Regions from separate parts of the Chloroflexus sp. MS-CIW-1 genome, predicted to be linked through region 2. Evidence: riboswitches for the same ligand, from Rfam matches in the RefSeq annotation. Region 2 holds a riboswitch; the other holds the start of a gene.

Region 1 (14,941 bases), on a different contig from region 2:
TGATCGCGATGTGATTGCCGCTGCACCCTCTTTGCGCGCTGTATCCATCATGGCAGTAGGCTACGACAACATCGACCGGGCAGCACTGGCAGCGCGTGGGATCACCTTAACCAATACGCCAGATGTCCTCACCGAGACAACTGCCGATCTGGCCTGGGCGCTCATGCTGGCGGCTGCCCGCCGCGTTGTCGAAGGTCACAAGCTCATTGAACAGGGGGGCTGGGGGCCGTGGTACCCGATGCAGATGGTTGGGCAAGACATTTACGGGCGAACGTTAGGCGTGGTCGGAGCGGGCCGGATCGGTCGGGCGGTTCTCCGCCGTGGGCAAGGCTTTGCAATGCGCTTGTTGTACCACAATCGCCGTCCTGATCCGCACGTCGAAGCTGAACTGGGTGCTACCTACCGCTCACTCGACGATTTGCTAAGCGAAAGCGATGTTGTGGTGGTCACCGCACCGCTGACCGAAGCGACGCGGGGGATGTTTGGCGCAGCGCAATTTGCCCGTATGAAGCCAACCAGTGTGTTCGTCAATGTTGCCCGCGGGCCACTGGTGCGCGAAGATGACCTGGTTGCCGCTTTGCGCGCCGGTCGGCCATGGGCTGCCGGTCTCGATGTCTTCGAGCGTGAACCGATCAGCCCTGATCATCCGCTGCTGACGCTGCCCAACGTTGTGCTTACACCGCACATTGGGAGTGCGACCTTCACCACCCGCCTGCGGATGGCGACCCTGGCTGCTGAAAATCTGGTGGCGGTGTTGCACGGCCAACCGACACCACACATTGTCCCCCTTAAGTGATTGCGGTGTTTGAAAGCTATGGCGGGCAAAGATACATCGTCGTGACAATCTTACCGACAGGAAGGGTCAATCTACCCGATAGGGTACTGATGCGCCAACCGATGGGTTTCAGCCGCGCATTCCAGGAACTGCGCGGAAGTCAGTGCACGCTTGTCTTCTTCCCTTCCCCCGTTCTCTGTCCAGCATCTTGGGGTGGTTCCGGTTACGTCCTCTCGCGCCGCATCAGCACGCCATCGCTTGCAAGAACGGGCCGGTATTTTGGACCATGGTCTTGCTATAGGCGGGTTGGGAACTCGTCCTGACCGTTTACGCCGCATACCTTCTCTTTGTATGTGCAGAGTGACTATAATTGTCATGCCGGATTGATCACCGACTGAAGTAACCCAAAACGGCTTAACTCGATATGCACGAACTTGATGGCATCCTCGAACGGATTACCTTCCAGAGTGAAAGCAACGGCTACACCGTGGCCCAACTACGACCCACCGGCAAGCGTCATACCGTTACGATTGTTGGGAATCTGATCGGTGTACAACCGGGTGAGCAACTCATTCTCGAAGGGGAATGGTGTGATCATCCGACCCATGGTCGTCAGTTTCGCGTGCAGCGGTATCGCACCCGTCTACCGGCGACGATTGACGGCATTCGCCGCTACTTAGGCAGTGGCTTGATTAAAGGTGTTGGGCCGGCTACTGCGAAGCGGATTACCGAAACGTTTGGGAAATACACACTCGATGTACTAGATCGTGAACCTGAGCGACTCTGCGAGGTGCCAGGGCTGGGTCGCAAGAAGGCAGCGTTGATTGCCGAAGCCTGGCGAGCACAGCAGCGCATTAAGGATGTGATGCTGCTCCTGCAAGACCTTGGCCTGCCAACCGGAGTTGCGGTGCGTATCTACCGGCATTACGGTGATGACGCCTTACGGGTGGTGCAGCAGGAGCCGTATCGATTGGCTGATGAAGTGGATGGAGTGGGCTTTCGTACTGCCGATGCCATTGCAACCGGTCTTGGCATTACCCGCGATGATCCACGCCGGATTGCTGCTGGTTTGCGGTATGCTCTAGGTCAGGCCTCGAATGATGGTCACTGTTATCTACCGATGGTCAAGCTGATTGAACGTGCGTCCGGTCTCCTTTCGGTGACGAAAGCTGCGGTATCTGATGTCTTTACCCAGATGTTGGCACATCATCAGCTCTGGCGTGATCCGGTTGTCACGGCTGCCGATCCCGATCAATACCCGATCTATCTGCCGCCGCTCGCCTTTGCCGAGATTGGAGTGGCGAATGCTATTCGCCGCCTTCTCCAGCAATATTCATCCATGGCCGACCACTATGTACCTAGTCGCTGGGAGCTTGTCTTTGCCCACCTGGCAAAGCGACACGGTATGAACCTGAGTGCACAGCAGCGCACTGCGGTGCGTACTGCGCTGACAACGTCGGTGATGTTACTCACCGGTGGGCCGGGCACCGGAAAAACCACCAGCCTGCGCGCCCTGGTTATGCTCTTGCGTGCTCGTGGCTATCGTCCACTGCTGGCCGCTCCCACCGGACGGGCCGCTCGGCGGTTGAGTGAAGCGACCGGTATCGAAGCGCGCACAATTCATCGCTTGCTCGAATACGGCCCTGACGGCGAATTCCGGCGCAACGCCGATAACCCGCTCGACTGCGACCTGTTGGTGATTGATGAAGCGAGTATGCTCGATATTGTGCTGGCGAATCAGCTTCTGAAAGCCCTGCCTGGCGGTGCGCACTTAGTGATTGTCGGTGATGCCGATCAACTGCCGAGTGTCGGCCCTGGTCGCGTCCTTGGCGATCTGATCGAGAGTGGTGTCGTGCCACGGGTGCATCTTGATGCGATCTTTCGCCAGGCTGCCGGTAGTGGAATTGCTGCCAATGCCCGCCGGATCAACGACGGTCAGATGCCTGAATGGGGAGCACACGACGACTTCTACTTTTTTGCTGCTGATACGCCGGAACGTTGTGCAGCTCTAACCGTAGAGCTGGTTGTCGAGCGCATTCCGCGCCGGTTCGGAGTCGATCCGCGCCGTGATATTCAGGTTCTCAGTCCCACGCACAAAGGAGTGGCCGGGGTTGCTGCGCTCAATGCAGCCTTGCAAGCAGCCCTCAATCCGCCGCGTCCTGGGGTTGCCGAATACCACAGCGGCGGGACTACTTTTCGAGTAGGTGATCGAGTGATCCAGCAGCGTAACGATTATGACCGTGATGTGTACAACGGCGATGTTGGTGAAGTTATTGCGATTAAGGCAGAAGAACAGACCGTTGTCGTGCGCTTCGAGGATGGCCGCACGATACGCTACAGTGGTCTCGATCTTGATGACCTTGCCCTTGCGTATGCGCTCAGTGTTCACAAAAGCCAGGGGAGCGAATACCCGGTCGTTGTTATTCCGCTCCTGCTTGCCCATCAGCCATTATTGCAGCGCAATCTGCTCTACACGGCAGTCACCCGTGCTCGTCAGTTAGTCGTAATTGTCGGAGATCGGCGTGCGGTTGCGACAGCGGTTGCCACGACAGAAGTTGAACGACGCTACACCGGGTTGAGTGTGCGGCTTAGGCGGGGGTGAGTGCTGGTACCTAGATCGTCAGGCTGGAAACCATTGCTGGAGGACTGAGCGTAATCGCTGAAATGCTCTATCTTGACATCTGGTGAGACTGACCTGTCTGGCTAGTTCCGCGTAAAGTGCTGGCGAGCGGGGAATACGTTTGATTCTTAGTAGGCTCTCCATTACCTCTTTCGGGGCGCGAGGTTTTCCATTGGGAAAGCAGTTGCAGGCTTCGAGTGTCCTACGATAGAGTTCTTCATCGCCGTCTGCAATCAGGGTAACGACATGAGGAGAATTTGTAAAGACCCAGATTTCTAGCTCGGGATCTAAAACCATGGTGGCACAGCAATAGCAATCTTCCCATCCTGAAACCCGCAAAAGTTGCTCGACTTCATTTTCCAAATCTGATGAACTTCTGCGTTCTCTCCCACAACCCTGCCGATCAAACATGACAAGTGCGTATCGGTAATTTGCTCGCAAAGGTCTCAGAAATTCATGAGCCTGACGTAATACGCCTAGATCGCGTTCAGGATGTCTGAAAATATTAAAGGTAAGACCTTCTCGTATTCCCAGCGCATGAGAACGTCCTAACAATCCGCGTATAGCGTATTCCATATCCAAATCTGCGACCAGCACAACTAGGTCTTTTTGCTGTCCGTTGCTCATCCCAAAATCCCACTGGCCAAAAGGTTGCCTAAAGACACCTCAGAGCGCCATTCTTTCAGGTACGGATGGCGGTTGCCAGGAACAATGTCAGTTGCACCGCGTTCATTTAGCGTAAAGCAGAGAAGTTCATTTGGAGTAGCAAGGTTCAAAAAGATCGGTGAATGGGTTGCACAGAATACTTGACCTTCATACACAGAAGAAAGTGACTGGTACACAGCTTCGAGAGCGCGAGGATGCACACCGTTTTCCGGTTCTTCAATGATGTAAATGCCCATCGCCCATCTCTTCTGGAAGATACGCCAAAACCGTCATTGCCAAAAGTCGTAGCGTTCCATCTGAGAGAAGCCACGAGGGAAGCTGCCTGCCCTCTTCAGTTTCTACCACAAGGTATCGGTAGCGATCCTCTTCTCGCTCCCTAATGGAGATCATGCTGATCGCTGGCAAGACAGTGCGCACGTGGTTTACCCATTGGTGTAATCGCACGGGATGATCTTGTAGCCGTTCCACAACCAGCGCCAGATTAGAGCCGTCCGGCTGAAATGTTTTAGGTGCTTCTGGAGGGCAAGGCCAGCGCATCACCTGACTGTTCAGCGTAACAAAGTGGAGCTGTTCTGTAAGCATATTGCGCAGCCAGATGCTTACCGGGAAACGTTGTTCTTCGGGAATGAGAATGAGACCGGCCCGGTCCTTTCCGGCATTCAAGGGAAAATTCCATTCAGATGTTTCAGAGCGCACATACATCCGACCGTCAGCAGTGCGGGACATCACTTTCCGATACCCAGGCGGCACCCGTCTCCTGGGTTCTTTCACGATAGATGTTGGTGGTTGACGTTCTTTGGGGAATACTATCTCTGGTCTATCGTGCAGCACACGGGCAGTCTGTGCGTGCTTCCGAACAAGCCAGAGATTCTCGACCAGGAATGTGAGCGTTCCCGCATTATCAGTGCCAATGCGGAGTTCATAACGTATGCGAGAGTCTTCCTTTTCTCTACTGTGAAGATGTTCTGGAATCTGGAGTTCGACAGCGATTTCGATTGGTTCAGCACCCATCTGCCAGACGAGTTCTCGTATGGAACGGGCGCGTTTCTGTACGGCCTTTTGCAAACCGTTGCGAAGGATGTCTTGCAGGAAGACGACCACGTCTAGAAAGGTGCTTTTCCCGCTGGCGTTGGGACCCACCAGAATCTGAAAGGGCTGTAGCTCTTGCCGAATGTGGCGAAGGCATTTGTAGTTCAGAACCTCTATCGTATGCAGTATCATGTTGCATTGACGCTGTTTTCTCCAGACATGTACACCATAATGTACCACTTCTGCACCATTCTCGGCAAGTTCTTCGTGCATAAACAAGAGAGGCGCACGGACAGGGCGCCTCTCTAAGCGTCACTTCTTCGCTCGGATCAGTACGATCCGCCGGGCACAAACTCATTCGTAAACGCCTTCTGCACATCAACCGGTGCCGACAAGAGACCCGCAGCGCGCATAAATTCTTCGGTGCGCGCCCAGAGTTGCCCATCAGTGTAGCCCAGGCCATACTGAGACGTCATGTCGCTCTGCCAGAACGGTAGACTCTCGATCAGCACCTTGCGTTGGAGGTCGGGATTGCCAAGCTGTGCTTCAGGAACGAACTGTAGACTCAGTTCAAAGGCTTCATCAGGATTTGCCAGGGTATCGGCTAATCCGCGCAGACTGGCCCGCACGAAGCCGCGCACAAGCTCGGGTTCTTGCTGAATCAATGCCTCGCTGACAGCAATACCGTTGGCAGCCAGATTAAAGACATCGGCGGCCAGTAAGACGTTTACGGCTATGCCCTGCTCGCGCAATTGTACCGGCTCGTTCATCGCATAGCCGGTCGCTATCGATACTTTATCTTCCATGACCGCAGCCGTCTGCGTAAAACCGATCTCTTGCACTACCACGTCTGCCTCTGTCATCTTCCCGGCGTATAGTGCGGCAAGCAAGGCGTAGAAGCTTTCGCCAAACCGACCCGGAATACCAATGGTCTGACCGCGCAGATCGTTGACGCTCTGCAAAGGCACGTTGGCTTTGGCGAAGAAGGCAATCGGGAACCGCTGGTAGAGGGACATCACCGTTTTAATCGGTAATCCCTGCTGGCGCGCTAGTAAGACAGAAGTGCCGCTGGTGGTGGCAAATTCAACCCCACTCGCCGGCCAGGTCGCTGCCCGCTGCGATACATCGTTCTCGAAGTTATAGTCGAATATGACCTCAATGCCTTCCGCAGTGTAGTATCCTTTAGCGGCTGCCACATAATAAGGCGCGAATTGTACATTGGGAATGTACGACATCGCCAGTGTAACACGGCGCAGCGTTGGTTGTGCCTGCGGTGCAGATGCCGCAGTTGGGGCCGTTGTTGGCGCTGTTGTCGGAGTGGATGTTCCGCAAGAACTTAACATCATTGAGAGTATTGCGAAGAATAAAAAGAACCGTCCTTTCATAAAAATATTCCTCCCTAAAAACAGCATCAAAAAGAGATCGATTCCTATGCTTCCCAACGAACCAATAGTCGTTCTAGTAAACCTGCCAGAATGTAGAGTATCAATGTAATCAGAGCCAGTGTGATCAACGCAACAAAAATCAGCGGTGTGTCAAACAGCCCGCGGGCAATATTGATCAGCGCCCCCAGACCGACCCGTCCGGCGACGAATTCCCCAACGACAGCGCCAGTGGTTGCCAGCGACAGACCGGTTCGTATACCGCCGAAGAGCACGGGTAGCGCCAGTGGCACTTCGACGTAGCGTAATAATTGCCAGCGATGAGCGCCGCTGATATAGGCCATTTCAATCAGTTCGCGTGGAATACTGCGGATCGCCACAATAGTACTGATCAGGATCGGCAGGAAGGTGATCAGAGCAGCGACCAGTACTTTAGAGGTCATACCGGTACCGAACCAGAGGATGATCAGCGGTGCCACCGCCACCACCGGAATTGCCTGACTGGCGGCCAATACCGGTGCCAGAGCCTGTTCGAGCCAGCGTATATGCGCCAGTGTGTAGCCGAGTACGACGGCGATGATGAGTGCCAGCGCAAACCCGCCAAGGGCAGCGCTCAGGGTCGCCGAGGTATGTTGCCAGAGTATCCCACTACTCAGCGCCTGCCAGAAGCGTCCGGCAACCAGGGTTGGGGAAGGAAGAATAAAGGCCGGATAGCCACTAAACGTTACGCCAGCTTGCCAGAGTAGCAGCAGAATCATGAGTGTTACCGGCAGGCCAAGAGCAGGCCGCTCGAAGTGCCGAAAGATCTTCGCCCGCGGCGATACGGTTGGCATTGGTAGTGTTTGTTGCATCTCAACAACTCCTTTCGCGGCGGGCAATGAAAAAACCCCGCCGAGCGAACGCTCTTCGGGGGACAGATACGGAATTGCGACAGATGATTGTGCTGCCGCTAATGCAGACAAGGCCAAGGCATACAGTGCGCCGTTGCCCTCGCTCGCCATATCTGGATCTTCTTTACATCCGGACTGTAACCGTCGGCCCCGGAGTTGCACCGGATCATGCGTGCCTCTCAACACGCTCGTGGGCTATACCACCGATCGGGAATTTCACCCTGCCCCGAAGATCGTTTTTCATTCGTGATGATAACATTACCGGGAGTGTAGTGTCAAGAAGGATGAAGACAGAAGAGTTTCCTGGGGGCATGCCCCCAGCCCGCTTGTCCAGTGTATAGTCGGCATCCCTCAACGACTCTTTCTCTCTTGACCGCAGTTAGATGGGTTGGAAACGTTGCACCCCCTCTCAGATCCTGATCAGAAACTCGTGGTCTTGATCAGGCGCTCAGCAGGGGTGTCGGCTGAAGTGGCGAGCACCTCAGTGCCTCATCAAACACCTGGGCTGTTACTAAGGCGCGACCATAGCATCGCCAGCATGGTACAGGGAACGGTGATGGACAGCTGACGGCCCTCACTTTCTCCCTGGCCTCCTTCCTCTCCCGTAAAAGGCGAGGAAGGGTGAACGTGGGGTGGCTGGCGCGAAAGCATGTTGGCAGTCCCTCACGCAATGATTGCGCGAGTACGATACGTTCCCAATAAGAAATCCGGGTTTTTGATCAGGCTCTGAGTGATCATGCTTGATGCGCGTATATCGGGCAGATGCTCTGATACCTTGCGCATAAGCGCCTGCAAACGTCATGGCAGACAACCTCACGCTTACCATTGGTAATCGTCGGCCAGGAAAGATGCCGCATGCTCAGACGCAGACTTCTGATGTGAAAGATGTACGGTCTCGACAGCTCTTCAACGTGCTCGAGTTCGGAACACTTCGAGAACTGGATGAAGCAGCACACATACAGACCTTCGTCAGTGTAGCGTAAGGCGACCGAGGATTGGATATGATGCACCTTTGCCAGGGTGCGCGGGCCTCTGGCCCGCATCCTCAGTATCGTAAGGTGACCGAGGATTGGATATGATGCACCTTTGCCAGGGTGCGCGGGCCTCTGGCCCGCATCCTAAGTATCGTAAGGTGACCGAGGATTGGATATGTTGCCCCCCTATCGTCCATCGCGATAGGGGGAGCGCTGCTGTACGTATCGCTGATCATTCCGCTCATCCACCACGCAACCGCCGCAACTCGGCCTCTAGCTCACGCAGACGGGCTTCAAGCTCGGCCCGCGCTGCCGCTTCTCGCTGGGCCTGTTCCTCCGCCTCGGCCCGCGCTGCCGCTTCGCGCCGGGCCTGTTCTTCCGCTGCTCGCGCTCGTGCTTCCGCCTCCGCCCGCGCTGCCGCTTCGCGTCGGGCTCGCGCCTCAGCTTCTGCCGCCTGCTGTACCACCGTCGCGTAGTCGCCAAACGCCGTGCCGTCGTCGGCGTAGCACACCACGTGGTCGCCTTCCACCCCCACCCACAGGTCGGCCAGTTCCAGATACACCCACCCCCGCTCGTCCGGCGGTTGCAGCCGGTAGGTGTCCCCCACCAGCCGGTAATCGAGCAACCGGAGCTGCCGCTCCCCCCGCCGTCCAATGTTGTCCACAATCACATACTGCGCCACCCCCGCCCGTGCGTAGTGCGCCACCTTCCACACCACGTCGTTCTCCCGCGTCTCCGGCGAGGTGATTTCAATCATCAACGCCGGTCGCACCCCCTCCTCCGCCACGTCAAACGTGCTCCAGTCGCGCCGCTCGCGCAGTCCCGGAATGACCATCACGTCCGGCCCGTGCGGCCGCAGGTCGGGCACGTCCCACGCCACCCGCACGTCACTCAGCACGATAGCCCGCCCGTACGCTTCGAGCCGGGCGCGCAGCACTGCGGTGAGGTACATCCGGTCGGTTTCGTGGCGGTCACTGTGCACGATGAAGTCTCCCACGTCGGGATGCAACACATCTTCGAGGGTGAGCGGCACCGGTTCGAGGTGGTCGGGGTCGTCGGGGGTAGGCCGACGGACGTAGCGCCAGCCGTAGCGGAAGGGGTCGTCGGCCGGTGGCAACGCCGGTGTGGTGACGGTAGGATGGGTCATCGCAGTTCCTCCTTGCTGTGGTAGGTGGGTCTGCCGGTATTGTAGCACAGCGCTGGGCAGGATGCAGGGGCAACGGCGGCAGCGCAACGGGCAGCGGGTGGTGGTGTTTCCCATTCATCGTGTTTTCCTGGCGCTCAAAACGGTGCTCGATAAAGAAACCGTTTGAGCGGCCAAAAAGTTACACGAAAAAAACGCGGCAATTGCGGGTGTGGAGCATACCGGTGTGAGCGGTACGAAGCGCCGCTCCGAATAATCGTCTCACCGTACAGCGGATGAAACCTGATCGATGGACGGACGCAGCGCCGCTGCGCCCCAACCGATCTTCTTCTGCGACAGGGTATTCCGGATAGGCTCTTAGAAGCCCGGCTGCTGTCGTCTCTCGCACGGTACAACGGGATGGTGTGCCGGTATCGCGATCTTGCGGTCCACTTGTACCATCGGCGTGACCCTGATCTCAGATGCCTGGTGCAAGCCCGGATGCCCTATCTGCGCCGGAAACTGGAGCCGGATCCGCAGCAGACGCGCTATGTGCACACGATGCGCGGGATTGGCTATCGGCTGACGATGACACCGATTGCCAGCAACGGCTCGCCGGAGATGTGCCGGACGTTGCAACAGGCCGTGCTTATCAAGGGGTGCTGATGGGTGCGGGGCGCCGCGAGGGCGGGTTGCGCGGCCACCGGCTGCCGATGCAGCGACGGACGGGCGTCGTTCACGCATGATGCCGCTGACCATCCCGGTGTCGTGCGTCGTGCAGCGCCTGCCTGCCCCCGCTTGTGGTTGGGGCGGATCGAGCCCCCGCCCCTACCACATCCGACGGTGTATTCTGTTCCAGGCGTATCCCTCCGAGGCAGGACGCACCTCGGAACAGTCCCATCACTTGCTATCGGGAGTGACTCGCCGCGTGCTCACATCCACAATCTTGCCGGGTGCTGTCGGGCAACACCTGATGGTATCCACGGAGGGGCGGTGCGCGCACCGCTCCTCGCGTGCTGTGACCGGAGATGTCGAACCGGCGCTACGCCATCGGCGGCGACGGGATCCGCTCACCGTCCTGGTCATCGCTGCCCATCCGTTCGCGGAGGAGCTGCACGGCGCGTGTCTGGAGGGCTTTGGTGGCACCCAGCGTGCGTCCGAGCTGGCGGGCGGTCTCCGGCAACGAAAGATGGTACTCAAAGCGCAAGAGCAGCACCTGGCGGTAGGTCGGCGGCAGGCTCGCTAGCGCCATCCGCAGCGCCTGGCTCTCGGCCAAGAGGGTGAGATGGGTCTGGCCGTCGTCAGCGCTGTAATCGGCCACGACCATCGCACTGAATGGAATGGTACGCCCCTGGCGTCGCTGCAGATCGATGCTCAGGTTGCGGGCGAGGCGGAAGAGCCAGGCAATGAGCGGCACACCACGGTCTTCAAAGGTATCGGCCCGTTCCAAAAAGCGGACAAACACATCGTGGTGGGCATCGCGGGCGAGGTCGGGGTCACCGAGGCGACGCAGGAGATAGCTGAACAGGCGTGGGCCGTAGGTTTCGTAGACCCAGCTCAGCGCGTGGGGGTCACGATTCCGGATAGCGGCAATCAGGTCGTGCGGGGGCAGGGATGACATCGTGTGCTCCAATCGGTGTTCAAGAAGCGGATCCTGATACGACCTACAATAGCAGGAATAAGCGGGGAAAACGGTAACAATTTGGCGACAGTTTTGCGCGCACGGGGGGATGGGGTGAACGGAAGGAGGGATCGGCAGGTCGCTTGGCAATTCCGTGCTACCACCCACGCGCACCAATCCGTTGGTAGCAAGAGCATCACAGCAGGAATTGTCCGCACGTCTCCGGAACAGCTCGTGCCGCAGCAGAATCCAGACCTCCTAGGCGGGTTCCGTCACCGGCACCGTCGGGAACGCCCGCGCCGCACGCGGGCGGACGCCTGGAACGCCTGGATCACTGCCCCGGCTTAGCCCCCCACCGACCCACCTGCGGCAGGGGTACCACCGGTGGTCAGTCCGCGTGCGTGCGGCGGCGCCATGCTCTGCTGGATAGACACGCACGGGACGGGCGAACCGGTGGTACGCGGCCTAGATGCCTCCTATCGACGGGATGACATCGTCCTCCTGTGCGTGCGCCGCGAGTCGACCGTCGCGCCGACCGGTCAGGCACGCCAGCCGGTGCAGCGCCTGGCACTCGGACCGCGACGTGGATGGGTAGGGCACCAGGGGCGCCGTCACGCACGTCCCGCAGCGGATGGCGGGTCCGCTGACGATGGCAGCGAGGGCCGACCACGCGGAACCGTGGGTGCTGCTGACCGATCTGTCTCCTGTGCCCGTGGGACGAAGCGGGCGTTCGCCAATGCACGTCGATGGGCTGGGCTGGGCAGCGCGGCCAACTGCCGTTGTCGGGCAGGATCTGGTGGTGGCGGTGGTCACGCGGTAGATGGGAGCCGTCGGCACGCGGATCGACAATGCTGAACCGTCGGGGGTTCCGCCCGGTCGTCGGTGGCGCAGGGGGAGATCAGCCTGCGCTAGTGGGGGATGCACTCGTGGCGTTGGGTGCTGCGCACGGGTGATGGTGGCTCCGCTGGTGGTTGTGCCTGAGACCTACGCCTCAAAGCGATGACAGGATCACCATGCCTATCGAGACCCCGTCCCAATGCTTGAAATCGTCCTACTCCCCCCTTTTTTAAACATCCCTGCGTTGGAGCTAATGTATCTATTGTTAGATACTTTGTGAAGATTTGCACACATTTGAATCTTCATTTATACTATCCCGCACAGTTCGCATATTATCGCTCCGGAGCCTGCCGATGTACCACGGGATTGTGTTGTTACTGGAACCTGATGAAACGCTACGCTCTGACCTGATGGACTGCCTGCACGAATGGTCGTGGGCCGTGTACCCCCTTACCGATGTCGCAAGCGCCATTGACGCGCTCGCCCACCCGCTGGTTCGCTGGTGTCTCCTCCATATTGCCGACCACCCGTCGAATGTCGACACCCTCGCGCACCTGCACGCTGCGCTGCGCCCGGAGCAGCGGGTCCTTGTTGCCATGGCAGGCGATCCGGCGGGCTCGCTTGCAGAACTATCCTCACCGCAGATGACCTGGGTTGCGGCTCCCTTGACCCGTACCGTGCTCGAACAGATGCTCGAACCACGCGGTCGACCCGCCCCTGATCCGACGGATGACGATGAGCAGGCGGACCAGGGGGCTGGGCCACGATTGAAGATTGATCTGACAAGACGCCGTGCGTGGGTTGGTCAGCGCGAGATCCGGCTTAGTCGCTTAGAAGCTCGGCTGCTGTCGTATCTCGCACGGTACAACGGGATGGTGTGCAGTTATCGCGATCTTGCGGAACACCTGTACCATCGGCGTGACTCTGATCTCAGACGCGTGGTGCAAGCCCGGATGCAATATCTGCGCCGGAAACTGGAGCCGGATCCGCAGCAGACGCGCTATGTGCACACAATACGCGGGATTGGCTATCGGCTGACGATGACACCGATCGCCAGTGATGGTTCACCGGAGATGCGCCGAAAGTTGCAACGGGCCGTACTTATCAAGGGGTGTTGATGGGTGCGGGGCGCCGCGAGGGCGGGTTGCGCGGCCACCGGCTGCCGATGCAGTGCCACAGTACCGGTACCGTGCGTCGTGCAGGAAAGACCTGAACACGATGGTGTATTGGTATTGGGGCGAGTGCTCGACCCGCCCCTACCACATCCGAGGGTGTATCCTGTTCCAGGAGTACCCCTCCACGGCAGGACGCACCTCGGAAAGTGCCATCACCTGCTACTGGGAGTGACTCGCCGCGTGCTCACAGCATCTTTCCCGCCCCACCTCGTGTCGATCAACACCACCCATCCGACACTGCGCGCACGTCCGGCAGGGTTGGACAGACTACGCATGCCTGCGTGCCTGTCCGAACCATTGTCGCACGGTGCAACGAATAACACGCGCCGACGGCGGAACACGCAACATAGAACCACGAAACTTTTTCGGGACGGGAGCTGATATGGCATACTGGTGGTATCGCCAGCAACGAAGAGAGGTACGCCATGCCAGCTCCCCGATTCGTGCGGCCGCGTCGAGCGTTCACGCAAATGCTGCTGTTCTCCGCTCGTGGCCAGACGGTGCCGGAGATTGCCGACCTGACCCTTTGCGATGACGACACGGTGTTGTACTGGCTGAAGCGCTATGAGGCTGAGGTCTCGGCGGGCCTTGCCACCAAACCTCACTCCGGGAGGCCACCCAAAAGCTGCTACCCCCTGCCTAGCGGGGCCACGCCGAGGTGAAACGGTGCGCCACCATCTGCACACCCTCGGCTACGCCGTGATACGGCCAGTGCTGAGCATGAGCAGCCCGGATGAGCGCTACGCTGAGAAGGGGGAGAAACTGCGCGCCCATCAAGCGGTAGCCAAACGTGGCGAGGTTGTGCTGCTGTTCGATGACGAAACGGACCTTCATGTGCTGCCAAGCATCGCTGGGTGTTGGACCAAGCGTGGCAGCCAACGTAAGGTTCCAATGCCTGGCAAGAACCAGAAGCGCTACAGCTTCGGAGCGGTAAATGCGGTCACCGGTGCGGTCACGCGCCTGATCCGCGAACGGAAGAATAGCGAAAGCTTCTGCACTCTTGTAGAAGCGATTGTCGAGGCCTACTGTCCTGGCGAGTGCCGGAAAGGGACGAAGATGGTGCGAGTTGTGGACAATTTCATCATCCATCGCAGCAAGGCGACGCGCAAACTGCTGGGGCAATACGCCGATTGCCTAGAGGGGTGCGAGCGGCCGACCTATGCACCGCAGCGCAACGTGATGGAGTTGCGCTGGAAGCATCTGCAGCGCAAGGTGACGCATAACCACCTGTTCGCGTCGGTCGCCGCCCTCGTCGCTGCGGTCGAGCAGTTCTCTGCGGAGTTGGACAACCAACCGGCGACCGTCCTGTCTGTCATTGGCTGTGCCGAATGACTTCTGTGGTTTTATTTAGACGAGGGACGGTGCGCGCACCGCCCCTCGCGTGCTGTGACCGGAGATGTCGAACCGGCGCTACGCCATCGGCGGCGACGGGAGACGCTCACCGTCCTGGTCATTGCTGCTCATCCGTTCGCGGAGAAGTTGCACGGCGCGCGTTTGGAGCGCTTTGGTGGCACCCAGCGTGCGTCCGAGCTGGCGGGCGGTCTCCGGCAGGGGAAGATGGTACACCACGCGCAACAGCAGCACCTGGCGGTAGATCGGCGGCAGGCTCGCCAGCGCCAGCCGTAGCTCCTGCCGCTCGGCCAGCCGGGTGAGATGGGTCTGGCCATCGTCAGTGCTAAAATCGGCCACGACCATCGCACTGAACGGAATGGTACGCCCCTGGCGTCGCTGCAGATCGATGCTCAGGTTGCGGGCGAGGCGGAAGAGCCAGGCGATGAGCGGCACACCACGGTCTTCAAAGGTATCGGCCCGTTCCAAAAAGCGGACAAACACATCGTGGTGGGCATCG
Region 2 (14,941 bases):
ATCCAAACCCTGTTCCTGAAGCGCATACGCTCGTAGTTTATGATGTAATCCGATCCCGCGACCCTCTTGCCGCAAATACACCACTACCCCGCATCCGACAGCCGCAATCTGCTGTAGAGCAACGTCGAGTTGCTCACCACAGTCGCAACGGAGACTACCAAATACATCGCCGGTCAGACATTCCGAATGCAAACGTACCAAGACCGGTTGATCGGCTGTGGGTTTTCCCATCACCAGCGCAACGGCTTCGTAAGGTGTATAGCGAGCGGTGTACGACATGATACGAAACGTACCATACGGTGTAGGAAGATACGCTTCCGCCATGCGTTCGATGAGGCACTCGTGTCGCTTGCGGTACGCGACAATCTGTGCCACACTGATAATCTTCAGGCCATGACGGGCAGCGAAACGAACGAGATCGGGGCCGCGCGCCATTGTACCGTCGTCGTTCATGATCTCGCAGATAACGCCAGCCGGACGCAAACCGGCCAGCCGTGCTAAATCGACAGCCGCTTCAGTTTGCCCACGTCGCTCGAGGACGCCGTTGGGCGCTGCACGGAGCGGAAAGACATGACCCGGTTGGACGAGATCTTCCGGCTTACTCGCCGGATCAACCGCCACCTGAATGGTATGCGCTCGATCAGCAGCCGAGATACCGGTTGTAACACCGCTCGCCGCTTCGATGGAAACGGTAAAGTTGGTACCAAACGGAGCCCGGTTGTGCTGTACCATCGGTGCTAATCCCAGCCGATCGGCAATTTCGCCGTCAAGTGCCAGACAGATCAGTCCACGACCTTCACGGGCCATAAATGCGATGGTCTCGGCAGTAACGTGTTGGGCAGCACAGGCCAGATCACCTTCATTTTCACGGTCGGTATCGTCAACGATGATGATCATTCGCCCGGCTGCGTAATCTTGTAACGCCTCTTCTACCGATGCAAACATTAGTGCGCCTCCCGCCGGTAAGCTTCTACCAACCGTTCCACATACTTCGCGATAATGTCCACCTCAATGTTCACTAACGCCCCTACCTGCTGATGGCCCATAATGACTGCCGATTGGGTGTAAGCGACCAACGCAACCGTAAACGTATCACGCCCCATTTCAGCTACCGTCAGACTTACACCGTCAACCGCGATGTAACCCTTTTCGACGATGTACGGCAATAAACGGGCAGGTGGGCGAATTGTTACGCGCTTCGAGTCGCCTTCGGGAACGATCGCAACAATTTCGCCAATACCATCGACATGGCCCTGAACGTAATGCCCACCCATTCTGCCACCAAAGGCGAGTGCCCGTTCGAGGTTCACTGGATCACCGACTTTGAGCAGCCCTAAATTGGTGCGCCGCAACGTCTCTGGACTCAGCCCAACTGTGAAGCTGTGATTGGTCAGCGCAGTCACCGTCAGGCATGTACCGTTGACCGCAATACTGTCGCCAATGCGTGTCCCTTCGAGCACGGTATGGCAGTTCACGGTCAATTGATTCGCCTGATCCTGATCACCGACAATGTGAGCAACTGTTCCCATCTCTTCCACAATCCCGGTAAACATCAGCAACCTCCTCGATATTCCACCATGGCGCAGCGATTGACGAAGCAATCAGCAATACGTCCTGGTCGTACTGTTCAACGCGACGCAAACGGTAGGTATGAGCCAGAGCCATTCGTGGCACACCGGAACCTACCATCGGCGCCAGTGCCAGGGCATCATTGACGATTCGAGCACCAATGAAGGCCCAGATTTCATCAATCAAACCATCGGTGTGTAGCGCACCCAACAGCGTAGCACCGCCCTCAACTAACACGTGATTGTGACCCTGCTCGGCGAGATAGCACAGCAACGGCTTGAGCGCGACACGTCCATTGGCATCAGATGGGCATTGCACAACCTTTGCCCCACGCTCCTGTACGGCGCTCACCCAGGCCGGAGCGGGCTTCACCGTCGCAATCAGTGTCTGACCGGGGAGGTCGGCGCTAAGTACCCGCGCTTCCAACGGGGTTCGACCATGACTATCCACAATCACCCGCAGCGGATGGCGCGGCATCCGCCAGTGTTGATCGAGACGGGTGGTCAGTTGCGGATCATCTTTGAGCACGGTGCCGACTCCCACCATAATCACATCAACCCGATCGCGTAGCCGATGCACTTCGGTACGAGCGGCAGAACCGGTGATCCAACGACTATCGCCACCGGCAGTCGCAATCCGACCGTCGAGCGTCATGGCATATTTGGCCGTGACTAATGGCCGACCAGACAGTACCCGACACCGAAACGGTGCCAGTTGTTCGGCGACAACGGCAGCGCCAGTCGTGATCCGATGCACCTCGATCCCGGCACTCTGCAACACCGGCGTTGCTCCGGCCCCCATGCGCGGGTCGGGGTCATGGGCAATGAAAAAGACGCGCCGGATACCGGCAGCAATGATGGCTTCGGTGCAAGGAGGTGTACGGCCGTGGAACGTACATGGTTCAAGGGTCGTGTAGAGATCGGCCCCTTGTGCGCGGTGACCGGCAGCCGCCAACGCGACTCGTTCTGCGTGCGGTCCGCCGGCGGGTTGGGTGGCACCTACCCCAACCACCTGTCCATCGCGCACGACCACTGCCCCAACCGGCGGATTAGGGCTGGTGCGACCAACAACGGCCGCTGCCTGCTGCAAAGCAAGGGCAATAAAGCGATCAGGTGTGAAGCATTGGTGATGATCATTCATCGCGACACCCCTTTGCATAACCTTCGGGGCATCGCGGGGAGGACGATGAAGCAGAGGAGAACAACCGGCCGGTGCTTAACCGGTACAGTTGCACAAACAGACAAGAGCAGCGAGTGTGCCCTTGTCACTGCATGTTCCATCGTGCCAGACCAACCGCAGACCTTCTCCCATCCGGACTATACCGTCGGCCCCGGAATCGCACCGAGTCCTGCCTTGCGGCTCGCGGGCTTGTGTGGGCACGCCACCATTACCGCCGATCAGGAATTTCACCTTGCCCCGAAGGTCTTCGGATTATGTCGCCGTAGCGACATGTATGAGTACCATACCGCGAAAATCGGATGGTGTCAATTCGATTGACGGCGGATGAAACCTGATAGATTACGGGCACAGCGGCACCGTGCCCCAACCGATCTTCTTCTGCAACAGGGTTCTCCGGATAGGCTCTTAAAGCAGTGGGGACGGTTTGGGAACCGCCTCTACTCCGACCTCTCCCCGCGTTCCCTGCTCACGTTTCCGCCAAACATACCCCGCTCGTTACAGTCTGGCTACTGTTAATTGAGCAGCTATCACTTACATGCCTGCGCACGATGGTTTAGCTTTTTTCCAAAAGCCACTGAGGAAGCTATCTGATTTCAGCAACAGCATGAGCAATCTTCACATTGAATGGACAATAAGCTTGTTCCCGCCGGGCACTCGAGCAGTATTTTGGCAATTGCTCGTTACATTCGGCGTACCGGTGCTTGTGGTGGGTTTCTTTATTGCAATTATCACCACAGAAAATCGTTGGCTTGTTACGTTACAGGTGATGAGTATTGTGGCTGCTATTCTTGTGGTATTGCTCGTGCTGGCCGTCCTGATCTTGTGGCTGGTTGGCTATCAACAGCACTTTGTGCTCGACGGGCAAGGTGTTCGTGTTACTGCATGGGTGTACCAAAGCATTCTTTCGTGCGGCCCGATTCCTTCTTTTTATTGAGCGGACGACCCGGTGCAATGGGTTCAGCACTCCTTATGCGCACAGGTGATGCCATCGACTGGCAAGAAGTGCGGAAGGTGGAAGTCGAGCCGCGACAATATCTGCTGACGTTGCATCGTAAAAGCGGCTCCCCATTTCTGCTGTTCTGTCCCCCAGAACATTTCGCGACAGTGCGCGAGATTGTACAGGCGCAAACCGCTCTTCGTTGGTGAAGGTCAGAAGAACACTTGCTGGTATCGTACAACCTTAAATCGTTCTTCTGTCCGTACCCCGGTACTGCTAAAGAATGCGCTGCTCGCTACGCTCCGCCTATGCTACGCCCCAACCGCACTGTAACGGCGCACCCCGTTGTTCCAAAGCCAGTGCAATAACGCTCCCAGCACTACAATCCAACCGAGCTGATGAGCGAATCCCCAGATGATGGCTGTCTGATCAAGACGGCCAAGCAGTAATTCGAGGGGAAAAGCCAGCATCGCCCGAAAAGGCAACCAGTTCAGAACCGCCGTAACCGGCGCCGGTAACAGGTCGAGTGGTACGAGATATCCGCTGCAAAAGGCGTAGACGCCAAACCAAAAGTCTTGCAGTGCCAGCACCTGTGTCCACCAGAAACTGAGCACACCGATACAACACTGGTTCAGGAAGTAGACGGCGAAAGCCAGCCCAATCGCCAGTGGTAAAAGACTCCATCTGAGGAGATCGGGCTGCGGGATGGCTCCAGGAGCAATCAGACTGGCGATCAAGACGATAGGAGCCATCATCAGCAGGCGCAGTGGCTTGTCGGCCAACGCCATCGCCAGATAGCGCCACAGCGGATGTACCGGTCGCAGCAGGTGTGGCGATAGCTCACCCAGGCGAATCTCACGCTCCATATCCCAGATAATCCAGACGCCGGTGAGCTGGCGAATGCAGAGGGCGCCCACGAAATAGGCAACAAAATCATCGCGAGCGTAACCGCCGATTGTGCCATCCCCCGCGAGAGTCCGCCAGATCGCTAGCATGATCAGTGGCAACATCCCGGTGGTTACCCAGATAAACAGTTGAGCACGATAGGCCAGCGCATCGATCCACGCTGCACGGAGCAAGACGACAAATTTAGCAGTCATATATTCTCCATAACGAAAATCTGTTCTTGTAGTATTATAAATGAGGATCGTTGAAACAACAGGTTTTGACATGCGTATTGCTTTTCTAGACTCATGGCTTCAGCAAGTGGCTGAAGGCAGCGGCACTGCTGCCGCTATCGGCGGTTTAGGACGCGCTCTGCGTGTCCACGGCCATCACGTGGCCCGTATCTCGCCATTGGTGGCGTGGCCATCCAATCTGACGCTGCGGCGATTGCTGTTTAATCTTTATGTACCGGCACTCCTGCGTGCATTACCCTACGATTTGATTGTGGGGGTGGATATTGACGGCGTACTGGTGGCCCGTCGGGTAACGACACCGTATATCTGTAGTATCAAGGGCGTGATCGCTGAGGAGCTACAGCACGAGCGCGGTCAGGTACGCCATGTGTTATGGTTGCTTTCGCGGCTTGAACGGATCAACGCCCGCCAGGCTCCAATCGTCATTACGACCAGTCACTATTGTCGGGTAAGTATTCAACGGCACTACGGCGTGCCGCTGGAAAGGATACATCTAGTGCCAGAGGGCATTGATCTGGCTTCGTGGCCCACACCACTCCCTCGTCACGACGGACAGACGATTCTGTGTGTGGCTCGCCAGTATCCGCGTAAACACATCGCCGATCTGATCCAGGCATTTGCCCGAATCCGCCCTCGTTTTCCCGCTGCGCGTCTGGTGATCATCGGTGATGGTCCCGAACACATTAATCTCCGTACCCTGTCGAATCAGCTCGGACTTGGGGCAAGCTGCCAGTTGCTCGGTGCGCTCCCTGACGATGCGGCAGTGAAAGAGTGGTACTACCGCGCCGACCTTTTCTGTCTGCCTAGTGTACAAGAGGGGTTCGGTATTGTGTTTCTCGAAGCCATGGCTGCCGGACTACCGATTGTAGCCACAACCGCAGCGGCAATTCCCGAAGTCGTGCCGCACGGTCAGGCCGGTCTGTTGGTGCCACCTGCCGATGTGCCAGCACTGGCCGAGGCGCTGACCACCTTGCTGGCCGATCCAGAGCTACGGCGGCGCTACGGAACGTTTGGCCGCGAGTACGTCACCCGTTTCGATTGGATGCGAGTCGCCGAGCAGTTTCTGGGTGTAGCACGTGGTCATTAAGTATGACAATTGAAGTTCGTAATCTGCGCAAATACTATCAGATTCACCGCAAAGGAGTCGGCCTGCGGGGGTCACTACAAGCGTTCATCAGACGTCGCTACGAGACCGTCAAGGCTGTTGATGGGATCGACTTCACAATTGATACCGGTGAGATGGTTGGTTTTCTGGGTCCCAATGGCGCCGGTAAGACGACAACGCTCAAGGTACTGGCCGGTTTACTACACCCGACGGCTGGTGAGGTACGGGTATTGGGCTATACGCCATTTGAACGGAAGACGGCCTTCCTCAAGCAAATCACGCTAGTAATGGGCCAGAAACAGCAACTGCTCTGGGATTTACCGGCTATCGAGACCTTTGAAGTAAACCGCGTTATCTTTGAGGTGCCAGCACATGAATATCGCCGGATGCTCAACGAGTTGACCGACCTGCTTGAACTGGGTGATCTGTTGAACAAGCAGGTGCGCAAGCTAAGTCTGGGTGAACGGATGAAGTGTGAACTGGCCGCTGCCCTGCTTCATCGGCCGCGAGTACTCTTTCTCGACGAACCAACCATTGGTCTCGATGTAACGATGCAGGCCCGTGTCCGTGAATTTGTCGCCGAATACAACCGGCGTTACGGGGCGACAGTGCTGCTAACCAGCCACTACATGGCCGATGTGACAGCACTCTGCCGCCGGGTGATTGTGATCAACCACGGTCGCCTGCTCTACGATGGGAACCTCCAGCGAATGGTTGAACAGGTTGCCCCCCACAAGATTATTCATCTGACGTTGCATCAGGCTGTTGCACCTGAGACCCTGGCTCGCTACGGCGAGGTGCAACGGTACGATGGGTTGGAGGTTGAGCTGAAAGTGTCGCGCTACGAAACGTCGCGCATTGGCGCCCAATTGCTCAGTGAGCTGCCGGTAGCCGATGTCAACATCGCTGAGCCGCCGATTGAGGAGATTATCAGCGAGGTATTTGGTCAGCCGGTATAAATACCCAGATTTCTTATTGGGAACGTACCGTGGCCGTGCAACCGTCGCGTGAGGAGGCGCCAACGCTCTTTCTTGCCTGCCACACCACGTTCACTCTTCCTCTCCCCGCCTGGGAGATGAAGGGGCGAGGGGGAAGGTGAGGGGCGTCTCCCGTTTCCATCACGGTGAGGAGACGCCTGCATGAACGTTCTCCGAGCTATACCATTCTCATGGTCGAGCTTCATCAAAAGCCCAGCTTTTTGATGAGGTGCTTCGTTGCTCGCCACTTCAGCCGACGCTCCTGCTGAGCGCCTGATAAAACCACGAGTTTCTGAATCATGCACTCAGCAAAAATAGAATGACCGCTGCTGTGACGGGTAATTGCCGCCCAAATATTTGGGTGCGGAAGCCGATGTGTCCGCACCCAATAGACGGTGCTATTCTGTTTCAGCCAACTTCCCTCTCATGCTAGATGCATGGGTAGTCCAACACAGAGGGGCGCAGCGTTGCTGCGACCCTACACCCGTTCCAAAACACTCAAAATCAGATTGGGGAAGATACCCAATACCAACACACCAACGACAGCAATGGCCAGTGCTGCACCAATTCCACGCGGTAACGGCACCGGCGTCAAATCGGTTGCCGGTTCGATGAACATTGCTTTGAGCAGACGAAGGTAATAATAAAGACTGACAATCGTCATTACCACCGCAATGACAACCAGCCAGGTTGCACCACTTTGCCAACCGACCATAAAGATGTAAAACTTAGCAAAAAAGCCACCAAGGGGCGGGATTCCGGCCAGCGAGAGGATGCAGACGGTAAACAGCAGCGCAAGCGGCAGATTGCGTCGCGAAAGACCACGCAGATGGGTAAGGTCATCGCCACCAGTTTGCTGTCCGATCAATGCCAACGCGCCAAAAGCACCCAGGTTGGTTAGACTATAGATGAACAGGTAATAGAGTAGCGCCGTCAACCCTTGTTCCCGATCAAACGGTTGCGCAGCAGCCCAGGCCAGCAAGCCCAACACTACAAAACCGGCATGCGCGATGCTTGAATACGCTAACAGCCGTTTGACATTCGTTTGCGGCAGTGCAGCCAGATTTCCAATCACCACTGTCAGCAGCGCCAGTACCGCCAGCACTGCTGTCCATCCACCAGCAGCATCGTCGAGCGTCGGCGCACCTACTATTGCCGGAAATGTCTTGGTCAATAACCGGAAGAGTAAAATAAAACCGGCTGCTTTTGAAGCGGTCGAAATGAAGGCCGTAATCGGGGTTGGTGCTCCTTCATACACATCAGGTGACCAACCGTGAAACGGCACAACCGCCAGCTTGTACCCCATACCGGCCACGATAAAGAGCATAGCCAGCGTTATCAGGCCACCACTTGACGCGGTAAAGGTACCGATCCGATCAAAACGAGTCAGGTCATTAAAATTGGTTGCACTACCGACACCGTTGAGTGCTGCGCCAAAAGCCAGACTCATGCCGTACAGGAGAATCGCCGACGAAATAGCTCCAAACAGGAAGTATTTAAGACCTGCCTCTGCCGAGCGCGGGTCGTTACGAAAGTAGCCAGCCAATAGATACAGTGGGATCGAAGTTAACTCAATAGCGAGATACGCCAGCAAAAATTCGTTGGCACCCACCATCAGACACATACCGAGGGTGCTAAAGATGATCAAGGCGTAAAACTCACCAGGATGAGCACTAGGCCGAACGTCAAGGCAGAGCAGACTGGTCACCAGCGCAGCTCCGATGATGAGCAAACGCGCAATCATCGTTAAGTGATCGGTAGCAAACGCCCCGGCAATTGGCTCACCACCGGGGCCACCACTCTGAAGGTTACGGATAATGTTCGTGAAGAAATTAACTGGCGCCGTCTCAGGCAGGCGGTAAATATAGCCACTCTGTAGCAACGCGACAAACAACACCATCCCCAGGCCGATAGCGGTAAGTGAGGCTGAAGATTTAACGCGCTCAAGCTGTGCTTCTGGTGTGCGCCCCCACCGCTCAAGAATATCTGAACCTAACACCAGTAGCGCCAATACCAGGAGCAAAATCTCCGGCAAAAGACGTGGGATGTCGGTCAACTGAAACATACGTCCCTCTTTATTGCTACAATCAGCGTAGCGCTACAACCACCTCATTGAGACGCGCCACCAATGGTCGCACACCGGTATCAATCAGCTCGGTCATCCACGCCGGATACAATCCCAACCCAACCAGTACTAACGCCAATACCAATGCGCCGCTGTATTCCTGCCACGTTAATTTGGGAAGATGTAGAAATTCGGGATTTTTTACCTCATCGTAGAAGACGGCCCACACGGCGCGTAGAATATAGGCTCCCGTAATTGGAATGCTCAGGGCCGCAATGACGGCGACTAACGGGTACCGTTCCCACACGCCAATGAAGATGTTAAACTCGGCCCAAAACCCAGCCAACCCCGGCATCCCCATCGATGAAAGGCCGCCTAGAATGAACATTGCTGCCGCAAAAGGCATCACCCGACCCAGCCCACCCAATTCGGGCAACTGTCGGGTATGGGTGCGGTCGTAGATCATTCGTCCCACCACTGCAAAGAAGAGCGCGGTCATAATCCCGTGCGCAAACATCTGGAGCACCGACCCCATCACTGCAATCTGGGTTCCGGCGGCTAATCCCATCACGACCAGTCCCATGTGGCTGACCGACGAATAGCCGATGATAAACTTCGCATCGCGTTGTACCATCGCAATGCTGGCACCGTACACTACGTTGAAAATGGTTAAAATCACGATAATTGGAAGCCATTCACGGGCGCCATTGGGCATGAGCCACATAGCCGCCCGTAAACAGCCGTATGCTCCCAGTTTCATCAAAACTCCGGCGTGCAACATACTGACCGCCGTCGGCGCGGCGACGTGACCGGTCGGACTCCACGTGTGGAAGGGAAACATACCGGCCAACACCCCAAAACCGACGAATAAGGCGGGAAAGAGGAGGCGTTGCAAATCTCCGGCAATGAAACCCTGTTCGGCCAGCACCAGCATATTAAAGGTGCGCAGACCGCTCCCAAAGTAGAGACCGATCATCCCGATAATAACTAGCGCACTCCCTGCCATCAGAAACAGGGTCAGCTTCATTGCACCGTACTCTTTGCGAGTACTACCCCAAATGCCGATCAACAAGTACATCGGCAATACGGCTAACTCGTAGAAGACAAAAAAGAGAAAGAGATCAAGCGCACTAAAAACGCCGTAAACACCGGTGGTCAAGAGTAACAACCAGACCCAATACTCTTTGGCGCGCTCTTCGATATTCCAGCTCATCAGGGCGCCGGTAAAGATCACAATACCGTTGAGCAGCAGCATCGGTAGATTGATGCCGTCAACACCCAACAGATAACTCATCCCAAGCTGCGGTATCCAGTCAAGTTGTTCGATAAATTGAAAACCGCCTCGAACTGGATCATACGCCAGAAAGACCAACAACGACAGGACGAGCGAGATAAAGGCGAATCCTGTCCCGACCCAACGCATCAGATCGGGATACCGATCAGGAATGAAGGCAATGATGATGGCCGGTACGAGCATACTAAGCCAGATCAGGCTCAACCACGGTATATCGGCGGAAAGCGTTAGCAACCCCATGTGGTCACCCTTGTGCAATGCATCTGGTAAGCCAGATGGCGATCTGTTCTCTAACTAAATGCACGGGCAAAGATAGCAACCAATTGTCCTGCCGCAGCATTACCCAGATTGATGAGCGGGCCAGGGTAGACTCCAATCAATAATGAGAGGCTTAAAATTGGTACGATTGACCAAAATTCTGGTGCGCGGAGATCGGCAATCGTGCGTGGTGTGCCGATGGCTGGCCCCAAAAAGATACGCTGGAACATAAGTAACAATGCCAGCGCTGTCACGACCAGCCCAATCACGGCCAGCGCCGTGAAGAGCGGTAACGTCGCCCAGGCTCCGCGAAAGATGAAAAATTCGCCGACAAAGCCGGCCAATCCGGGAAGACCCAGGTTAGCGAAGAGCGCAATGCCCATCACACCGGCAAAGGTTGGGGCACTGGCGCGTAAACCACCCAGACCGCTGAGTTCCCACCGACCAGTACGTTCATACAAGACGCCGGCCAGGTAGAAGAGAGCACCGGTGCTGAGACCGTGGGCGACCATCTGTACCAGTGCCCCATTGATCGCACTTGCCCGTGCATCAATCCCTGCTTCGCCCGCCGCTGCCGCCCCGGCGATTGCCAGCATGACGTACCCCATGTGATTGATCGAGGTATAACCAATCAGTCGCTTAATATCGCCATTGACCTGACTGAGTGCGCCAAATGCACCGGCAACCACTCCCACTACTGCCAGTGCAGCCAGCACCGGCGCAAAATACTGAGCAGCATCAGGCGTGAACGGCAAAAGGAGCCGCAACATTCCGTAGGCCCCCATCTTGCTCATCACCGCTGACAGCAGAATACTCGCTGCTGTCGGGCCTTCCGCGTAGGCATCGGGGAGCCAGGTGTGGAACGGCCACACCGCCAGTTTGATAGCGAAGGCAATGAAGATTGCCCACATCGCGATACTACTGTAGAGCATCGGATAGCGACCAAGCACATCGGTTACCCCGAGTTGATCCATGTAGGCAAAAAGAATATCGCGCAGCGTCCCTTCAACCCCGGCCACCGCTAATCCCTGACCTAAGCGACCAAGGGCGATCAGGTCAAACGTTGGCATCCCAACCTGACGCATCGCCAGATAGATCAATTGGAAGAGCAGGAGCATCCCCAGCGAACCGGCCATTGTGTACACAAAGAACTTGAAAGCCGCATAGCGACGCTGTTCACGCCCCCAGCCCTGGATCAGGAAGAAGGCCGGTACCAGACTGAATTCCCAGCAGATGAAGAAAAAGAAGAAGTCAAGCGCAACAAAGTAACCCAACATCGCCGCTTCTAGCAAAAGCAGCAATGCCAGATGCGCCCGCAATCGCTCCTGCACACCCCAACTAGCGATGATAGCGAGCGGAGTCATCACTACGGTCAACAAGACCAGCGGCAGGCTTAGCCCATCAATGCCGAGAAAGTAATCAACCCGGACAGCTTGAATCCAGGGAATCCGTTCGACTAATTGTACTGCCCCCTGGCCTCCTGCCACAGCCTGCGGGTCGAACCGCATCCAGATCATAATGGCCAACAGCAACGGCACACCTGTCCAGGCCAGTACCCCAACCTTGACAATCCGCTCGTTGAGTCTGATCAGCCAGGCCAACCCGATCAGTGCAATACCGACCAACGGCGAAAGCATCAGCAATGTGAGCCACGGAACGCCATCGGCGGCAGGAATGAGATAATCCGGCAGATTCATACGCTATCGCCCAATTACATACAGCCAGAACATGGCTAGCGAGAGCAGACCACCAAATACGTAGATTAGATAATCCTGCGCTTTTCCGGTTTGCAAACGTCGAACCTGACGACCACTCCCCTGCGTGCCGCTTGCTAATCCGTCCGGCCCATCGTTGAGCAGGGTGTCATCGATGATGAAGTTCACTTTGCCTAAGCCGAAGGTAAAGCGCCCTATGCCATCAATCAACCGATCAATGACCGCTCGATCCAGTAACGACCAGGCTGCGGCCAGGCTGGCAGTCAATTGACCGAGGGTAGCCGCGTACAGCTCATCAATGTAGTATTTAGCGTTGAGCAGCGTAAATAATCCCGGCGCTCGTGCAGCCAATGGATCGGTATCGGTTGCCGACGTAAAGGCCTGACGATACCCGTACCAACCAACCGCAATACCGGCCAGCGCAATGATAAGTGATAGACCGGCCACCAGCGGATCGAGTTTCGCGGCCTCTTGCCCCCAGAGAGTGGCCAACCAATGCCCAAACGGTAGGTCGAATGGGAGATTGAGCAAACCGGCAGTGAGCGCAAAGCTCGCCAATATGACCAGCGGTGCAATCATGCGTGGGTCTTCGTGCCAGTGCTCGCCATGCTCATGATGATCGTCATGATGGTGATCTCGATGATGACCGTGTTCACTCACTGGTGCATCGGGATTCACAAACACCACTGGCTGAGCACCACGATACTCACCGAAGAAGACCAACCACCACTGGCGCGTCATATAGACTGCGGTCAGGAAGGCGGCAACACTAAGCGTCACATAGACCGCGATATTATGTTTGAAGGCATCGAGCAAAATCTCGTCTTTGCTCCAAAAGCCGGCAAAAGGAACGATCCCGGCCAGTGCCAGATAACCGGCAGTGTACGTCCAGAACGTCCACGGCAAACGGGTACGTAAGCCACCCATATTACGAATATCTTGCGCGGTCTGCTGGGCCGCGTATTCATCGTAATGATGAATCTGCCGGATTGATGGCTGCTGTTCCATCGCATGAATGATCGACCCCGAACCGAGGAAGAGCAGCGCTTTGAAGAAGGCATGGGTGATCAAATGGAACATTGCCGCCACCCAACCACCGACACCTAGCGCCGCTACCATAAAACCGAGCTGCGACAGCGTACTGTAGGCCAGGATGCGTTTGATGTCGAATTGCGCAACGGCAATTGTTGCGGCAAACAGAGCGGTAAAGGCACCGATAAAGGCAACTACGCCTAACGAGGTAGGATCGGCGGTGAAGATGGGAAATGTGCGGGCAACAAGAAAGACACCGGCAGCAACCATCGTTGCCGCGTGAATAAGCGCCGATACCGGCGTGGGGCCTTCCATCGCATCTGGTAACCAGACATGCAGCGGGAATTGCGCTGATTTCCCAACCGTACCGGCAAACAACAACAAGGCAATGCCGGCTGCATGGCTCAGACCCAATACACCCGTCTCACGTGCCAGCCGTTCGAGCAGCGGCGGAAAGAAGATGCCATGCTCATCCTGACCAAAGGAGATGCCACCAGCCTGCGCGTACAGGTACACGATGCCCAGTAAGAGGAGCACATCACCTACGCGAGTAGTGATAAACGCTTTCACTGCTGCTCGTGCTGCACTGGGACGTTCGTAGAGAAAGCCGATCAGCAGGTACGAGCAAAGCCCCATCACCTCCCACGCCATAAAAAAGAGAAGGAGATTATCGGCCATGCTCATCAGCAGCATGGCTGCCGTGAAGAGGGCTATAAAACTAAAGAAGCGACTCTGGCGTGGATGCGCAGCCATATAGCCAATTGAAAAGAGATGAATGCAGGTTGAGGCAATGGTCACCATTGCCAGCATAGCGGCAGCGGCGCCATCGATATAAATACCCATTTGTAAGGCTGTCTCCCCAGTCGGTGCCCATACGAACCGCTGTACCACATTCGGTTCAGGAAAAGCAAATGCGCCGTGTTCACCGTGGTGTACAGCAAGCTGCACCAGTTGACCATCGTGCAGCGCCCAACCGTTGGCGACTGCCGCCAGCAATCCCAACGCCATGACTGTTGCGATCATTATCAGGCCGGTCGCTAGCCACGCACTCACCATCGCCATGCGCCGTACTGGCGTCAGGGTGATGAGAGCGCTAGCCAGTAGCGGCCAGAACGGTATCAGCCATGCATTTTGCAGAAAAAACGCCATATACGTTCCCGTCATTTACATTTCTGCAAGTCTTCCTGTCTTCGGTCCCTCATCTCGCCGACGTTGCTAACCTTCTGGCCCACCACTGTTCCGTTATCCGCGCAGGCGATCAATTTCATCGGCCTGAACGGTGACATAGTGGCGATAGACGGCAATCACCATTGCCAGACCTACGGCTGCTTCTGCTGCTGCTACAGCGATAATAAAGATGGCAAATGTCTGACCGGTAATGTAACGGGCCTCGAAATAGCGCCAAAAGGCGACCAGATTGATATTGACGGCGTTGAGCATCAGTTCAACACCCATCAAGACTCCGATCAGGTTCCGCCGTGAAAGGGCGCCAAAAAGGCCAATACAGAAGAGAGCAGCAGCCAATGTCAATACTGCCGGTAATGGAACTGCATTCAGCATAATTACCTCTCACTTGCCGATCGCGACTCTTGCACAACCGGTTCTGCCTCGACCGGTGCTGGTACGGTTGGCGACGTTTGCTCACGCAGGCGCTTCAATTCCAGCTCTTCA

The links. Region 2 has a riboswitch for FMN ahead of ribD (bifunctional diaminohydroxyphosphoribosylaminopyrimidine deaminase/5-amino-6-(5-phosphoribosylamino)uracil reductase RibD). Riboswitches for the same ligand answer to the same signal wherever they lie in the genome.
Region 1: another riboswitch for FMN. It lies ahead of QTO31_RS00525 (ABC transporter permease); the one in region 2 lies ahead of ribD (bifunctional diaminohydroxyphosphoribosylaminopyrimidine deaminase/5-amino-6-(5-phosphoribosylamino)uracil reductase RibD).

The regions. Positions count from the first base shown of each region.
Region 1 is NZ_JAUBWR010000001.1:118,776-133,716, reverse strand. Features, by position in the region: gene QTO31_RS00555 (2-hydroxyacid dehydrogenase) at 1-796, shown strand, start outside; gene QTO31_RS00550 (ATP-dependent RecD-like DNA helicase) at 1,200-3,377, shown strand; gene mads4 (methylation-associated defense system protein MAD4) at 3,396-4,022, opposite strand; gene QTO31_RS00540 (AAA family ATPase) at 4,019-4,297, opposite strand; gene QTO31_RS00535 (AAA family ATPase) at 4,278-5,282, opposite strand; gene QTO31_RS00530 (ABC transporter substrate-binding protein) at 5,420-6,475, opposite strand; gene QTO31_RS00525 (ABC transporter permease) at 6,520-7,323, opposite strand; FMN riboswitch at 7,476-7,600, opposite strand; gene QTO31_RS00520 (hypothetical protein) at 8,163-8,345, shown strand; gene QTO31_RS00515 (Uma2 family endonuclease) at 8,578-9,483, opposite strand; gene QTO31_RS00510 (helix-turn-helix domain-containing protein) at 9,763-10,125, shown strand; gene QTO31_RS00505 (RNA polymerase sigma factor) at 10,502-11,080, opposite strand; gene QTO31_RS00500 (winged helix-turn-helix domain-containing protein) at 12,271-13,035, shown strand; gene QTO31_RS19200 (helix-turn-helix domain-containing protein) at 13,518-13,754, shown strand; gene QTO31_RS00495 (IS630 family transposase) at 13,759-14,424, shown strand; gene QTO31_RS00490 (RNA polymerase sigma factor) at 14,503-14,941, opposite strand, start outside.
Region 2 is NZ_JAUBWR010000002.1:837,136-852,076, reverse strand. Features, by position in the region: gene QTO31_RS16425 (bifunctional 3,4-dihydroxy-2-butanone-4-phosphate synthase/GTP cyclohydrolase II) at 1-945, opposite strand, end outside; gene ribE (riboflavin synthase) at 945-1,553, opposite strand; gene ribD (bifunctional diaminohydroxyphosphoribosylaminopyrimidine deaminase/5-amino-6-(5-phosphoribosylamino)uracil reductase RibD) at 1,501-2,709, opposite strand; FMN riboswitch at 2,865-2,997, opposite strand; gene QTO31_RS16410 (hypothetical protein) at 3,353-3,682, shown strand; gene QTO31_RS16405 (hypothetical protein) at 3,655-3,894, shown strand; gene QTO31_RS16400 (ABC transporter permease) at 3,997-4,785, opposite strand; gene QTO31_RS16395 (glycosyltransferase family 4 protein) at 4,856-5,911, shown strand; gene QTO31_RS16390 (ATP-binding cassette domain-containing protein) at 5,914-6,888, shown strand; gene QTO31_RS16385 (NADH-quinone oxidoreductase subunit N) at 7,385-8,971, opposite strand; gene QTO31_RS16380 (NuoM family protein) at 8,994-10,505, opposite strand; gene QTO31_RS16375 (NuoM family protein) at 10,556-12,220, opposite strand; gene nuoL (NADH-quinone oxidoreductase subunit L) at 12,224-14,419, opposite strand; gene nuoK (NADH-quinone oxidoreductase subunit NuoK) at 14,513-14,830, opposite strand; gene QTO31_RS16360 (NADH-quinone oxidoreductase subunit J) at 14,833-14,941, opposite strand, start outside.